DNA from 2 places in the Methylophaga sp. F7 genome. Region 1 is predicted to be linked to the other one. Evidence: riboswitches for the same ligand, from Rfam matches in the RefSeq annotation. Region 1 holds a riboswitch; the other holds the start of a gene.

Region 1 (8,264 bases):
TTTGGTCAGGAAAGTTATGCAGTGTTTTTTCGTCTTGCTCAGAATACAAATTAACAATTGATTTAAAAATTTCTTTTTCACGTAGCACCAATTCCTCGACCATTGAATCCAGTGCTTCACCGCTTAATCCATAGCGTTCGCTCAGTTGACTGCCTAATGCAGTCACACGTTGCTCGTAGTTATTTTTGATTAATTTGGCAGTACGTGCCGCTGCAGCTTTGGTGCGTTTATGTTTGCGATGCGCACGGATAAACATCCAGATAAACAAAACAGCAAAGATGGCTGCCAGCTCATAGGCAAGCCATTGAAAAACCGGATCAGTCATCGACATTTATAATAAGTCTCCAGGTAAAAGCTGCCGGCGACGGCTGCGATGCCAAAACCAGAATCCCATTATTAATAACAACACAATAATGGCATTACCAATAGCTAAAATGACTGTGTCAGAAAGCTCGAAGGTTGATTTAGGTATTTCTGCATTAGGTTCATCCGCAACAGGATCTATTATCACCGGTTCAAATGGCTCATCATTAACCTTTTCGGCAGCAATAGGCGTTTCTGAAGTAATTGTCAGTGACGCACCGGCTGCTTCGTCAAACAACTGGATAGGCTTGGGTTGTAAAAAAACATTACGGCCAGCCGGAGTTTTCCCCGGATCTGCAACGATAATTGATAAGCGGTTTCAGGTTGTAAATCGGCCACTGTCAACTGCCAGGCATTTTCAGACTGCCGTAATACTTCGTAGGGGAATTCACTGCCATCTGGTGCACTGAGTAAAGCAGAGATTTGCAGAGATTGAGGATCAATCATACTGGCATCAGCAGACATAGACAGTCGATGACTGCGACTATCAACATCCAGTTGAGTAACAGTGACATCAAATGGCAGCGCTACTACGTTGACGGATTGTCGCCGCTGACGTTCGAATGTATCACTTTTTGCTGTGATCACAATATCATTTTGTCCGCTGTCAAACAGCTTGCCCAAATTTGCCATAAACGTCGCCGTCTGGTTATTTAAGGTCATTTTGTTATTGATTGGTTCACCCTGCAGTGGTTGAGTGCTTAACTCTGCCGTAACCAGTTGCAGAAAATCCTGTCGATCAATCTGTTTACCATGGTCGGTTAATTTGGCGACAATATCAAACTGCTCTCCAGCAAGAATATTATTTGGCAGATCAATTGTTTCCATCCGCAGGTCTGTTAATACCATTACCCTGTTATCCGGATCAATATTGCCATCAATAAACCACTCTCCGGACATTGGTTTATCGATGGTAATCAAATCAAAATGTTTTTCCTGCATCCAGTTTACTGAGGACTCATGAGTTTCATATGATTGATTTTTTTGATCCGGTTGAACCAGTTGGGTGACATCGGTTTCATTTTCACGAAACACCAATATCGTCATTTCATTGACACTGGTATCAATGGTAAATCGATTATCCACAAGTGGAACCGAGTCACGTTGAGTGGCTTGTTCAAACAAATGCAGAAAAACACGTTCCAACTCATCCGCATTATCCACCTGGTGATACCAGCCATCTGTAGCCAGTGATAGTTGTTTAAGCAGTTCGTGATCAGCATCTTCGGACAAAGCAATCGTGTGTATTCGAAAGCCTTTTTGTTTTATTTGTGGCAACAACTTGTTGATGATGTTTTGGCGTGATTGATCGCTGGATGCTTTTCCCTGATGCAAATCAACCAGACCATCTGATAACAGGATAATGCTGCGTTGCTTGGCTGGATCAGAAACTTTGACATTCGCTGTGGCTTTTTGCAGCGCCTGCCCAATATCAGTAAATAAACCATGAGAGTGAATTTCGGAGGATTTTTGCTGAACGCGTTCTCGCCAAGTATCATCAGCTTTTTGTAATGGCACCAGCATGTTTACGTAGCGGGCAAAGGTCCAGACACCACTTTCAGCATCACCCGGCATCAACCCACCTAATAATCTCAGGCCCGGCGATCGTAGATTCTGGGGGTCATTTTGTTTCATGCTGCCAGAGACATCAATAATGATGCGTACATCAGCGTTTGGGTTAGTATCCGCGATTCCGGGTAACGCAAACCAAATGAGCGGCAGTACCAGTACTAGCTTCAATATTCTCTGCATAAAAACAACCTGTTTGACTTGAAAAGCGGCAGAAAATGTCATTACTGACGATTTCCTGACGCGAATTGTTTTATTTCAGACTCAATATGCAGGTTTTATGCCGATAGTTCAGTTATTTACTTGTCAGGCTTAAAGCAGATCCAAACCGCGCTGTATATCCTGTTGAATATCCTCAACATTTTCCAAGCCTACCGATAAACGTATCATGCCATCACTGATACCTGATTCAGCTCGCGCCTCAACTGACACTCGACCATGCGTTGTTGTGGCCGGATGGGTGATAGTGGTTTTGGTATCCCCCAAATTGGCCGTTATCGAAATAAACTGTGTGGCATTAATCAATTTCCAGGCAGCTTCCTGTCCACCTTCGAGTTCAAACGCAATAATGCCACCAAAATCAGATTGTTGCTGTTTTGCCAATTGATGTCCTGGATGTGACTCGAGCCCCGCATAAAATACCTGGGTAACCTGTTTCTGCTGCTGCAGCCAATGTGCCAGCTGATTGGCATTGGCTGAATGCGCTTTCATGCGTAAATCCAGTGTTTCCAAACCTTTCAGAAAAGTCCATGCATTAAACGCACTCATGGTTGGACCAGCTGACCGAAGGAAGCCGTATACCTCTTCTCCAACCCGTTGTGCATCGCCGACCACCGCACCACCCACACACCGTCCTTGCCCATCTATATATTTGGTCGCAGAATGAATGATGATATCGGCACCGAGTAATAAAGGTTGCTGTAACGCCGGTGTACAAAAGCAATTATCAACAATTAACAGGCAGCCATGTTGCTTAGCCAAAGCCGATAATGCAGCTAAATCAGCAATTTCATTGAGTGGGTTGGAAGGCGTTTCCAGAAATAATGCTTTGGTATTGGGCTTGATCGCCGCTTCCCAGGCTGCCAGATCGGTTAACGGTACATAGTCTGTCTGCAAGCCGAATTTGCTCAGATATTTATCAAACAAAACCCGTGTCGTACCAAACACACTACGTGAAGAAACAATATGATCTCCGGCAGCGCATAAGCCCATAAAAGTAGCAAGAATAGCGGACATGCCCGAAGCTGTTGCCACGCAGGACTCACCCTGTTCCAATGACGCCAGGCGTTGTTCAAAAGTACGCACGGTTGGATTGGTAAAACGCGAATAGATATTGCCAGGTTCATCACCGCCAAACCTTGCTGCTGCCTGTTCTGCACTATCAAACACAAAACTGGAAGTTGGGAAAATCGGTTCTGAATGTTCGCCTTCGGGCGTTCTTACCTGTCCGGCACGTACTGCACGGGTGGCAAAACCTTTGTCTTTAAGATCGGTCATGACAACTCTGAAATAGCTGGAAAATCCTGCCATTCTAAAAGATAAGCCTTATTGCTGACCAGCTTTATCCATAAAGCATTTTAAATGCTATATCAAAGAATAGAAAACACATATCCAACAGCTTGCTTACTCTGGAATGAAGTATGACTTAAGAATAACGCTCAGCCAGTGGTGGCCGAGCGTTATTAAATTGATAAATTAGGGTTGATAATGGACAGATAACATAACTGTTCTGCCCAAGCTGTAATATCTATCAACAGTCTGATAGTCCTTATCCAGCATATTTTGTCCGGTCAAACGAATGGTCCAATCAGAATCAATATTATATGCAGCCCTGAGATCCAGTAATCCAAAGCCGCTAAGTTTAACGTCATTATCTGCATCACTATAACTTTCGCCTCTTAACCTCCAGCTTGCTCCTGTAGACCACTTACTCCATTGACGATCAGCATGGAAATTGGCTAAACGTTTTGCCCTTCTTGCCAGAACATTATCCGTTTCTTCATTTTCAGGATTTAAGAATGACGCATCTGCACTCAAATCCCAATTAAATAATGAAGTATGCAGTTCGAATTCAATCCCTTTAATTTTCGCTTCATTAACGTTATATGGGCCAAAAATGTCAGTAACAGGATCAGTAGTATTTGCAATCAAATCATGTACTTTATTTTGATAGGCATTTACAGCCCAACGTCCCCATGTGGTAGTTCCATCCAAGCCGACACCATATGAAGTTGATTTTTCAGATTTAAGATCAGGGTTACCAAATCCTGGAAAATATAAGCTATTAAAACTCGGTGCTTTAAAACCAGTTCCAGCGTTTAGTGAAAATCTTAAGTCATCACTAAGCCAGTATCCATAATCTGCTGTACCAGTTGTTCGATTACCGAAACTTTCGTTATCGTCATAACGAGCACTGAGTAGCCACTCATTTTTGTTAACCTTGGCCTGCCAACTTGCAAATATAGCTTTATTTTCTCTGGAATCTTCAGCGTAATCAGTGCTACTTTCAACACGGTCATGATCATAATCAAAGCCAAGATTGACTCGGTGATTTTCGTTAAGTGTTAACGTATTAACCCAACTGGCCTCTCTATGGCGCGTATTAAATTTAGAGTCATTCTCACTCTGTTGAACTATTTGGGAAAGATCTCGACTTTCAGCAAGTTCAAAACTCATCGTCCAAAGTTCATTGAGTTTATACCTAGTGTTAACACCCATCACTTGTTGAATCACATTTTGATAAATAGGCTCCTGTTTTGTCTTAGTACCAAAGACAAATCGGCCGTTATCATATTCGTTATATGCTTCTGCTCTTAAAAAGTTCGCCCCGACATACCAGTCATTGCTTATTTGGTGAGCAACATTGAAGGAAAGACTACTATTACGATAACCATCATGATCAGGCGTAGCATATGTTCTAACTGGATCATCTAAAGTGTCCTGAGCATCTATCCCGTTACTTGTTAAATAACTATAACCCACGTTATAGCGGGTTTTTTCATTTCCGCCACTAATACCTGCTGTCGCTTTTTGAGTATTTTTTGTACCAGTAGCTAATGAAAAATAAGGTTTTGTTTCACCAGACTTGCCTTGCTTGGTAAAAATTTGAACCACGCCACCAATAGCATCTGAACCGTAAAGCCCAGCTCTAGAACCTCGAACGATCTCAACTCGATCAATTTGCTCAACAGGAAAATCTTGTAATGCTGTCCCCCCCGATGTAGCGGACTGCCATTTTATACCATCGACTAAAACAAGAACGTGATCGCTATTGTTGCCACGTATAAAAATACTGCTTGCTTTTCCATAACCACCATTTTGTGTCATATCCACACCGGGAAATCGTGAAAGCAAAGTTGCTAGATCATTAATCTGCAAACGATCAATATCCGCACGGGTAATAACCGTATTTGGTGCCAACGCATTTTCGGTAGGCATCCGGTTAGCGGTAATCGTCATTGCATCAAGGGATTCCTGTTCAGCCAGAGCCGTAACAGAGAAGGTGGAAGTAGCCAGTGCCGCCAAAGTCAGTCGTGCACAGACACGCAAAGGCATGGCCTTTGTTGAAGGTTTCATATTTTCTCCTAGGGATACGCTCACCCGCGATCCGGATTAATAAAGTCACACAACACACGTTGGTTGTGATGAACTTCAGGCCGGTCTCCGGACTCACGTTGTGGCTTGCGCCAGTACACCCGCCTTCCCACGATTAATCGCAGTGGCTGATTGGATGCATTTTCAACGTTTACCGTTGCGGGGGCAGTGTTGGTTTTTCACCAACTTCCCGTTTAACTCTGATGGATATCAAAGCACCTGAAGAGGCGCGCATCTTAAATCTCCCATGGCTTATCGTCAAACCTGATAAGGACAATTAATGATTTCCAAATTGACAATATAGCTTGCTAATCCTTATTCTGTCGGCAGTTTCAGGTGTCACGAAAGTGATGAAACGGGAAGTCGGTGCAGCCAAACAATGGATAAACCCGACACTGCCCCCGCAACGGTAAATGAGTTCAGGTTGAACGTTACGCCACTGTATCTATTACGGGAAGGTGTTCAACCGGTGACAGCACTGCTCATGAGTCCGGAGACCGGCCTGAAATATCCTGGTCTGTTGACCGAAAATGCTATTAACCAAGTTGTGCGGGTGAGCACATCGGAGAATCTCAATGTCGTTATTGTCTCAACGTCAGCAACTGATCGTGGCTGCGCTTCTTGTCTTATTAATGGTGATGACTCGTGGTCATCATTTCGCCGATATCAACGTTTTACCCAGCGCCTCCTGGGCAGTATTTATGCTCGCCGGATTTTATCTGGCCTCAAAATTGTGGTTTCCGGCTTTTTTAGGTCTGGCTGTTGTGCTGGATTTGATGTCGGTATACATAGGCGGCGCCAGTAATTTCTGTGTTTCGCCATCTTATGGCTTTTTACTGCCTGCATATGGAAGTTTGTGGCTGGCAGGTCGCTGGTTTCAATCCAAATACCAATTTAACTGGACTGCTCTGTTTACACTGGCGATGACGCTGGTGACGGTTACCGCAGTTGCCGGCCTGTTCAGTGGCGGTGGTTTTTACTGGTTTTCAGGTCGTTATGTCGATCCAACCATGGCTGAGTATCTGACCCGGTTTGTCCAGTCCTATCCTGGCAAACTGAGTAAATTAAGCTTTTATATTGCTGCTGCCGCGGTGATTCATATCAGCTTCCGTTTTGCGAATTTGAGCCAGCGCAGTAATCAGCTACGTTAATGTCACAGCAGCCGCAAACCTGCGCTGCGCTGATTATTGCTGCCCCCGCCTCAGGTCAAGGTAAAACAACCGTTACCGCGACCTTGGCGTGGCATTATCGACGTCAGGGTAAACAGGTCCGAATTTTCAAAGTGGGTCCAGACTTTCTGGACCCAATGATCCTGTCATTTGCCTCCGGCCATCCGGTTTATCAAGTTGATTTATGGATGGTCGGTGAAACTCACTCCAGACAATTGATTGCCGACGCCGCCAAACAGGCAGATATCATTCTGATTGAAGGCGTGATGGGTTTGTTTGATGGTACGCCTTCCACAGCTGATTTAGCTGCCATTATAGGAATCCCGGTGTTAGCGGTCATTGATGCCAGTGCCATGGCACAAACATTTGCCGCTTTAGCATTCGGCTTAGCCAACTTTCGTCAGGATGTGACGTTGGCTGGTGTTCTGGCCAATCGTGTGGGCAGTGCCAGACATGCTGAAATGCTGACGTCCGCTTTACCTAACGATTTACCTTGTCTTGCTAATATGCCTCGTCAAATTGAAAGTCTGCCCAGCCGTTATCTGGGTTTGGTTCAGGCTGATGAACTCACGGATTTGACTGAGCGTCTGGACCGACTGGCAGATAGCCTGCAGCTGAATCCCGAATTTGTTTTACCGCAAATCAAAATCAACAATCAGCCTTTTGAAGCTTTACCCGCATTATTAAAAGATCTTCGCATCGGGGTGGCTAAGGATGCAGCGTTTGCCTTTGTTTATCAGGCAAATCTGGATTGTTTAACCGCTATGGGTGCTGAGCTGATATTTTTTTCCCCGTTAACGGATACAACGCTTCCTGAGGTAGATAGCCTTTATCTCCCTGGTGGCTATCCTGAACTGCATCTGGAAACACTCAGCCAAAATATGTCGATGCGTCAGGCGATATGTGAATACATTAATGCCAATAAACAAGTTGTGGCTGAATGTGGTGGCATGCTGTATTTGTGCCGCACATTAACCGATAAGCATGGCCAACAAGCTGAAATGTGTGGCGTGCTGGCCGCTGATGCCAAATTACAAGCCAGACTGACAGCCTTGGCATTGCAACAAGTTACTCATGATAATTACACTTTACGTGGTCATACCTACCACCATTCCTTGTTGGAAAATCAACCCATAGCTATCCTCTATGCTGAATGCCCAAACGGCAATAAAGTCAGTGAAGCCGTGTTTCAGCAACAACGCCTGACAGCCAGCTATATCCACTTTTATTTTCCGTCAGCCCCTGAACTCATTGCCCGCTGGTTTACCCCATGAGTCAGGATAAATACCGCTTTAATCACCAGGATCGTGAGGCTGTATATCGCGCTATTGGTGAGCGTCGTGATATGCGGCATTTTATTGCTGATCCAATCGATCAGGATATTCTGCAGCGATTATTTCAAGCAGCCTGGCAGGCTCCCAGCGTAGGACTGATGCAACCTTGGCGGATGATTCGGATTACCGATACCGGCATCCGCAATGCTATTCATCAAATCGTTGAAAATGAAAGAGTGCTGACTGCCAAGGCGTTGGGTGAGCGTGAAACAGAATTTCTGCAGCTGAAAGTTGA
Region 2 (8,264 bases), 310 kb from region 1:
TTTTGTTTAACGAAGCTTTCTTCGAGGATTATGTATGCGTTCATTCTATTCACGGGCTGTTTTATTCAGTCTGATTATTATTGTGGGCTTGCTTAGTGCATTGCCTAATGTGTTGCCGCAGTCTACGACACAACATTTACCTTCCTGGTTTACCGACAATACCTTTAAATTAGGATTGGATCTTAGTGGTGGTTCCCATTTGCTGATGCAGGTGGATATCGATGATTTACGACTAAATGATCATCAGCAATTAGCTGAACAGATCACAGATGCTTTACGTGAGGCAAGGATCTTTATTCAGCCAGTTTCAGTCAATAAAAACCAGCTGATTATCATCCCAAAAGATTCCAACCGCCTGACTGAAATCAAGCAAATCGCTCGTTCCTATATAAAAGATCCAAAAGGTGGTTTGGCCTTGTTTTCAATAGAGGATGACCATAATCGCTTAACCATTACCCCCACTAAAGCGCATAGCGAAAATCTTACGAAAGATGCCGTTGAACATAGCTTGAAAGTTGTTCGGCAGCGTCTGAACGAAAGCGGTCTGGTTGACCCGACTATTACTAAACAAGGTAGTGATGGCATTCTGGTGCAATTACCGGGGGTAGATGATCCAGGTTATATCCGCACCCTGCTTGGAACCACCGCCAAAATGACCTTTCACTGGGCGGCTAATGAAGAAACATCGGGTGTAATCAAAGCTCAGGGTATGACTGAAGGTGAAGTCTATACTCTGGAAGAGCGGGTGGCGCTTGAAGGTCAGCATATTAAGGACGCCAATCTGGTATTCAGTCAGGAAAATGGCCAGCCAGTGGTCAGTTTTGAGCTGGATAAAGAAGGTGCCCGGTTGTTTGGTGAAATGACCAAGAACAATATTGGCCGCTCTTTGGCGATTGTATTGGACGATAAAGTTATTACCGCTCCGGTTATCCGCAGTGTCATTGCTGGTGGTCGTGGAGAAATCAGCGGTTCCTTTACGGTGGCAGAAGCCAATGAACTTGCCTTGTTGTTACGTGCCGGTGCATTACCTGCACCACTAAACGTTATAGAAGAACGTACGGTGGGACCGGATTTAGGCAGTGATTCCATTTCGATGGGTATTACTACAGGGGTGATTGGTGCCATATTGGTATTGGTCTTTATGCTGGCTATTTACGGCAGCTGGGGTTTTATTGCCAGTTTGAGTCTGACGCTCAATATAGGTCTGATTTTTGGTGTGTTGAGTGTATTAGGTGCGACACTGACACTGCCTGGAATTGCTGGAATTATTCTGAGCATTGGTATGGCAGTTGATGCCAATATCCTGATAAATGAACGGATCCGCGAAGAAACCCGTCGTGGCAAACGTGCACTAATTGCTTTGGATGCCGGTTTCAGACGCGCTTACAGTACGATCCTGGATTCCAATATCACCTCATTGATCGCGATCAGTCTGTTGTTTATGTTTGGCAGTGGTCCAGTGCGAGGTTTTGCCGTGGCAATGGCGATTGGTCTGATTACGTCAATGTTTACCTCGATTTCTTTTACCCGGTTATTAATGGAATGGCGGGTAAAGCGGATGCCAAAACAGGCATTACTAAGTATTTCGGGTATAAAGTCGCTGGATCGTCTCAGCAATAGCAAGATTGATTTTATGCGTGGACGGTTTGTAGGTATTACCGTTTCTGCCATCCTGTCACTGGCAGCGATTGGTTTATTCTTTCAACCCGGTTTGAAATATGGCATCGATTTTAGCGGCGGCACGGTGATGGAGGTGCAGGCGCCAGATACCAATGTTGAACAACTGCGTAAAGCCCTGCAGGATAAAGGTTTTACCCAGGCAGCAATCCAGGAGTTTGGAGATAATGACTATTATCTTGTACGGTTACCTATGGAAGGAGCCGAACAAGTAGCGAGTGGTAAGGTGGTTGAAAGCATCAAAACCACGGTAACGGAAATATCGGCTGATGCCAGTTTTCCGCGTGTTGAAATGGTGGGACCAAAAGTCAGTGGTGATTTCCGCGATGCCACTATTCTGGCCATTGTATTTGCTGGTTTTGGCATGCTGGCCTATTTGTGGATTCGCTTTGAGTATCATTTTGCCTTGGCGGCAACATTAACGATAGGCTTAGATTTAACCAAAACCATTGGTTTTTTTGTGTTGGCGGGAGTGGAATTTAATCTCACGGCCGTTGCTGCGTTATTGGCGTTGATTGGGTATTCGGTGAATGACAAGGTGGTAGTGTTTGACAGGGTTAGGGAGAATCTACGCTTAACGCCTGACAAACCGATGCTGGAGTTACTTAATGAGAGTATCACTTCAACGCTGACTAGAACGATCTTTACGTCAGTCACCACATTTCTGGCATTAATACCGATGGCAGTTGCCGGTGGCAGCGCAGTAGCCAGTTTTGCTCTACCGATGCTATTCGGTATCGTGATTGGTACAAGTTCATCGGTGTTTATCGCTGCACCGATTGTGTTCTGGATGGGCCAGCAGCGCTTACGCAAAGGTCTGCCACAATTACGACTTTCTGCTGAAGAAATGCAAAAGAAACTGGACGCCATTATGTAGATAAATTCAGATTTAAATTTAAACGCTAAGTAATTAATAATTAATGCTTTATGGTGAATAAGAACTCACTGTAAAGCATTTATCAAGGATAAAAAGATGACGTGGTTGATGTTGGTTGCAGGATTAATTCTACTGATTATGGGAGCTGAGTTACTGGTGAAAGGCGCCTCGCGTTTAGCGACCAGTTTCGGAATTCCCGCTTTAGTGGTTGGTTTAACGGTGGTGGCATTTGGCACCAGTGCTCCTGAAATGGCTGTCAGTGTCAAAGCGGCTTTTTCCGGGCAGGCTGAACTGGCCATCGCCAATGTGGTGGGCAGTAATATTTTCAATATTCTGTTTATTCTCGGTCTCGCGGCTTTAATCATGCCGTTGATGGTTTCACAACAATTGATCCGTCAAGACGTACCGATAATGATTGGCATCAGTTTTGTCGCATTGTGGATGATTCAGGATGGCACCATTGGCAAACTTGAAGCAGCCATTTTGTTAGGTGGTGTCATTTTATACACGGTGTTTCTGTTTTATCAGGGCAAAAAAACGGGCATTGATGCAACAGTAGAGGTTGATGCGAAACCGGTACCGACCTGGCAAAATGTATTACTAATCATCGTCGGATTAGCCTTGCTGGTTTTGGGCGCTCGCTGGTTGGTTCAAAGTGCGGTGACGATTGCCTCATCATTTGGTGTCAGTGAAGCCATTATTGGCTTAACCATTATCGCCGCTGGCACGTCGCTTCCAGAAGTCATGACCTCTGTCGTTGCGACCATCAAAGGTGAACGGGATATTGCTATTGGTAATGTGGTAGGTAGCAATATCTTTAATATTCTGGCGGTATTGGGTTTGTCGGGTTTGTTTTCCCCTACTCCATTACTGGCAAGCGAACAGCTGATGCAGATTGATGTCCCTGTTATGTTGGCTGTGGCGATTTTATGTTTACCCTTATTCTTTTTGGGAAGCACGTTAAATCGATTTGAAGGCTTCTTATTCCTGGTGTTATATGTCGCCTATGTCTGGTTTACCATTGCAATGGCCTTGTCTTTACCGTACCTACCACAACTGCAAGCCGGACTAGTCTATGGATTGGCTCCACTGGTTGGCTTTTACGTATTACTTTGCCTGGTAAACGATTTATTACGCAGACGCTATAATTAGTGTTAACCATTATCTCTCACTTCAAATAGGTATTATTTGGGGTGAGGGATAATTTTTTATTGAGCATTTTCTATTTCAGGCCAGCCGTTAATCTCCGGGTCAAACCCGGGTTCCAGCGCCTGTATTCGTTTTACCAAAGGTGGATGTGTAGACAGCATTCCAGACATTTTATTTGAAAGCTCGGCAAACAACATGTGCCTGGCCTCTTCCAGTTCATCATGTCTGACTTTATTGGCACCTTGTTGACTGAGGGCCCCTATTTTTTTAACGCGCCCGCTAACGCAATAGGATCACCGGTATAACGTGTGGCATCCGCATCAGCAAGATATTCACGTTGACGAGATATCGCTGCCTGCATGATTTTTCCCATAAAAGCCCCTAGTAATCCCAGTAGAATCAGAGCAATTCCGATTAACAGTATTTGAGCACCACCTTTTCTGCCGCGCCCACCTGAATGCATCAGAATCCGTCCGACAACATAAAGTGCCATCAAACCGTGAATCAAACCGATTACACGAAGGTTGAGCCGCATATCGAGGTTACGAATATGAGCAAATTCATGGGCGACTACTGCTGTCAGTTCATCACGATTCAATAAAGTTAATGCGCCACGAGTCACGGCAATAGCCGCATTATCGGGAGAGCTACCCGCAGCGAAAGCATTAATTCCGGGTTCGTTTTCAATGATAAAAACCTGCGGTGTCTGAATGCTGGCTCCCAGCGCCACTTCCTCAACGATGTTTTGATAACGTGTAACCAAGGGATCACCGGTTATCTCGTTAATATCAGTCGCTCCCAAAGCCTGAGCAACCTTTGCACCGTCACCGCCCATGGTGACTATTTTCCAAACAGAGGTCAGAACAATCACCATAGCAACGCCGGCAGCAACCAACCCAAATAGTTGCCAGTTAACCATTATCTGTTCAGTCTGATTAATACTGTCGCCGCTCATCCTGACAGAAGCCAGCGAGGCAATCACGGCTGCAATCAACGCCACAGAAAAAATAAACAAAGTCATCATCAATCGACTTTGTTTTCGGGCATTTGCACCCAGTTGATAGCTGCTCATTGCAGCCATTTTTAAAACTCAACCTTGGGCGCGTCTTGAATCGCTTCACGGTCATCAAACTCCAGCTCTGAGGCGCGAGTAAAGCTGAACATATTGGCTAGGATATTGGTCGGAAAAGTTTCCAGAACATTGTTATATTCAAGCACCGTATTGTTGTAGCCGCGGCGCGAAGCTGCCACTTTGTTTTCAATGCTGGTCAGCTGTTCCATCAGATCACGGAAAGCACCATCCGCTTTCAGATCCGGATAAGCTTCTGATAAAGCGAAGATGCCGCCCATTGCTTTACCTAACACACCTTCAGCCTGTCCAAGCGCCAGCATTGACTTTGCATCGCCCGAGTCGGTTTGATCACGCATTTTTTCTGCTTGATTGCGGGCTTCAATTACCCCATTAAGCGTTTCCTGTTCATGCTTGGCATAGCCTTTAACGGTGCTGACCAGCTGCGGAATCATGTCGTGACGTTGCTTAAGTGTAACGTCTATCTGTTTGAATGCATTCTGGAAGATATTGCGATGCCGAACCAATTTATTGTATTCAATAATCACATATAAAATCAGCAGGCCGACAATCCCTAGTAATATCCATTCCATATTTACTCTCCTTCTATTGAATTTAATGTCGTGATTGATTATGGATTAGTTACCCATAGTATTAAACAGCTTACTGACTATGAAAGCTAAGGGCTATTAACGTTCAGCCAAATACTATCTCAAAATCACGATCAGTCTTATTAACGTATTACTGCCAATATCGCATAGTTTGACTGATTACCATTTGTCTGTATTATCGCAGGCAGTTTCAGGTGCCTTTATTGCTACATGTGATTAAGGTTAAACGGGAAACAGGTGCGCCTCTTATTTGGCTATTCCTGTACTGCCCCCGCAACGGTAAACAGTTATTTCATTGCTCTGGTCGCTATCTGCCTGATAGATCGACAGTCACTGTACTTAACAGTATGGGAAGACGAGACATGATGCCGAGGATCTGTTTTTATCTTTCATCGCCAACATTCGTAATGGCCAGGAAAGAAAATCAGCCCCCAATATGGCTAAGCTGTAAGTCCGGAGACCGGCCCGAAGCTAACTAAGGAGTCGTGGCGGGGTGCCTGAACGTTCCGAGATTAGACCCATACTGTCCCCTGCCCGCTATTTACCTAACTGGTAGCTGCTTTTGCTACGGCAGGATGTCTGATGTCTTATATTGTTAAATATCGCTTGTGTTTTCACCGACCCATTTTTCTATTTGCCCTGTTGTTTTCTCTGATAACTTCAAGTGCGTATGCCAGTGAGCATCATGTAATGGTTATTGTGTCAGATCGCTCTGCCCCGACTTTGGTCTCTGGAGCACATCAATTATTACAACAACAGCCTGATGCAGACATTCAAATCCGCACGGTCAGTCAGCTTAATGCTTTGACTGATGCTGACTTACAGCAATTAATTGATAACAGTGCAAGCATATTAGTGGTTGGTGTATTTGGCGATCCTGTGGAACGATTACTCGTTCGGCAATATAACAATGATCAAAAACGCTATGTTTTACATAGTGACCAGCGGCTTATCGAATTAAATAGCGATCCGGTTACACAATCTATTCCTAATCATATCTTGAGTGATAAAGCCTCATTAAGCACAACAACTCTGTTAGAGGCCAAACAGGTTCAATATCCCGAGTATGCTAACTGGTTACAGGCTCGTGCTTACTGGGTTAACCGTTCGACAGAGAATTCACGCAGTCTGCTGGACATGTTGCTCACAGAAGGCAGTAAAAAAGCCGAATTACAACCTGTTGGGGCTTTACGCTTTGCTTTGCATAAAGACGATAAAACTCAATGGTTAAGCCCAACTGAACTAGCCAAACAACTTGATACAACAAATCCTGTTGTCTGGTTGGTCGATCATGATACCGGCGATTTAACAGGTGAATGGAAACTGCATCAGCAGTATTGTCAGGCGCTGAACAGTCAATGTGTTTCCGTATTGGCCGCCTGGGGCGAACCCAGTGTTGAGGCTATTGAGACGATCAAAAAGGTGATGAACAAATCTTTGCCAAACACACCATGGGGAATCGTTTCTTTTCAGGACTTTGTGATTGGTGGTGGTGATGGTCGTGAGCAGGTTGAACAATTATTTACTGAGCTTAATGTTCCGGTTTTAAAAGGTATTCGTCTTAATAAATTAAGTGAGGCGGATTATGCCTTATCTTCACAGGGTATTCCTCGCGATTCGATTCATTATCGGATTGCCATGCCGGAGTTGCAAGGTGTCAGTCAGCCACAGATTCTGGCATTGACCGAGCCTGCAAAGATGGACCCACAAACCGGGGCCCAGCTGACGCAAAGTCTACCAATTAAAGAACATATAAACCGTCAGGCACTGCGCATGCAAGGCTGGCTGGCTCTACAACAAAAAGACAATGCCGATAAGCGTGTCGCCATTGTGTATTACAACCATCCCCCCGGTAGACATAATATCGGTGCTGATAATCTGAATGTGCCTGAAAGTCTGCTGGAAATATTGAATAGCCTGAAAAATGCAGGTTATCAGACTGGTGAGCTGCCAAAAGATGCGGAATCTTTGCTGGATATGCTGCAACTTAAAGGGGTGAATTTACCTGAAGACGCACAAGCATTATCAGCGATGTCCAAGGTCGCCAACACCATGACAGCGGATGAATATCAACGCTGGTTCAAACAGTTACCGGCAACTGTTCAGGCTGAAATGATTGATGGTCCTTTGGCAGCATTACAGCAGCGGATGCGTGATGCTATTGAGCAGGCACTGGCATTGGACAGTGTGACAACTCGCCAATCTCAACTCAATTTGCTAACGGCATTTATGCAGCAAACATCCACGGATCTGCATCATGCACTGGATGGTTTACGTCATCCCGGCCGCAGTCGAGCATTGGATTTATTAAATCAGCTGGAACAGGATTATCAGCAGATCATCGATGCAGCTGCTCAAGGCCATCAGCCCGACTGGCAGCATAGCGAATCCTTACATGATGCATTATTGGAAATGCAGATTGAAGGTATTCGCGGTTGGGGTGAAGTACCCGGCAAAGTGATGGTCTGGGATAATCGATTACTGATTCCCGGCGTGCAATTTGGCAATGTGTTTATCGGCCCGCAACCACCGCGTGGTTGGGAAATCCATGAAGAATTGTTGCATGCCAATATGTCTTTCCCTCCGCCACATCAATATCTGGCGTTTTATCACTATATTCAGTCGCAATTTAACGCTGATGCTATGGTGCATGTTGGTCGACATTCAACCTATGAGTTTTTACCCAAACGCAGTGTAGGTTTGGGTGAAGATGATTACCCCGCTATTATTGCCGGTGAGGTTCCGGGTCTTTATCCATATATAGTCGATGGCGTCGGTGAAGGCATACAGGCCAAACGCCGTGGACAGGCAGTTATCATCGATCATTTGACTCCCCCGCTCGCCGTCACTGAACTTTATGACGATCTGCTACAACTACGTC

The links. A riboswitch is a leader RNA that binds a small molecule or an ion and turns the genes downstream of it on or off. The one in region 1 is predicted to bind cobalamin.
Region 2: it holds a riboswitch for cobalamin, as region 1 does, so the genes downstream of both, AC08OG_RS08490 (cobaltochelatase subunit CobN) here and AC08OG_RS09915 (TonB-dependent receptor domain-containing protein) in region 1, are expected to answer to the same signal.

Annotation. Positions count from the first base shown of each region.
Region 1 is NZ_CM166511.1:1,959,647-1,967,910, forward strand. It holds gene AC08OG_RS09895 (hypothetical protein) at 1-331, opposite strand, end outside; gene AC08OG_RS09900 (hypothetical protein) at 332-601, opposite strand; gene AC08OG_RS09905 (vWA domain-containing protein) at 571-2,157, opposite strand; gene AC08OG_RS09910 (O-succinylhomoserine sulfhydrylase) at 2,245-3,429, opposite strand; gene AC08OG_RS09915 (TonB-dependent receptor domain-containing protein) at 3,628-5,508, opposite strand; cobalamin riboswitch at 5,570-5,764, opposite strand; cobalamin riboswitch at 5,844-6,046, shown strand; gene AC08OG_RS09920 (hypothetical protein) at 6,102-6,677, shown strand; gene AC08OG_RS09925 (cobyrinic acid a,c-diamide synthase CobB) at 6,677-7,969, shown strand; gene bluB (5,6-dimethylbenzimidazole synthase) at 7,966-8,264, shown strand, end outside.
Region 2 is NZ_CM166511.1:1,653,368-1,661,631, forward strand. It holds gene secD (protein translocase subunit SecD) at 35-2,554, shown strand; gene AC08OG_RS08475 (calcium/sodium antiporter) at 2,651-3,706, shown strand; gene AC08OG_RS08480 (M48 family metalloprotease) at 3,963-4,784, opposite strand; gene AC08OG_RS08485 (LemA family protein) at 4,787-5,365, opposite strand; cobalamin riboswitch at 5,559-5,866, shown strand; gene AC08OG_RS08490 (cobaltochelatase subunit CobN) at 5,966-8,264, shown strand, end outside.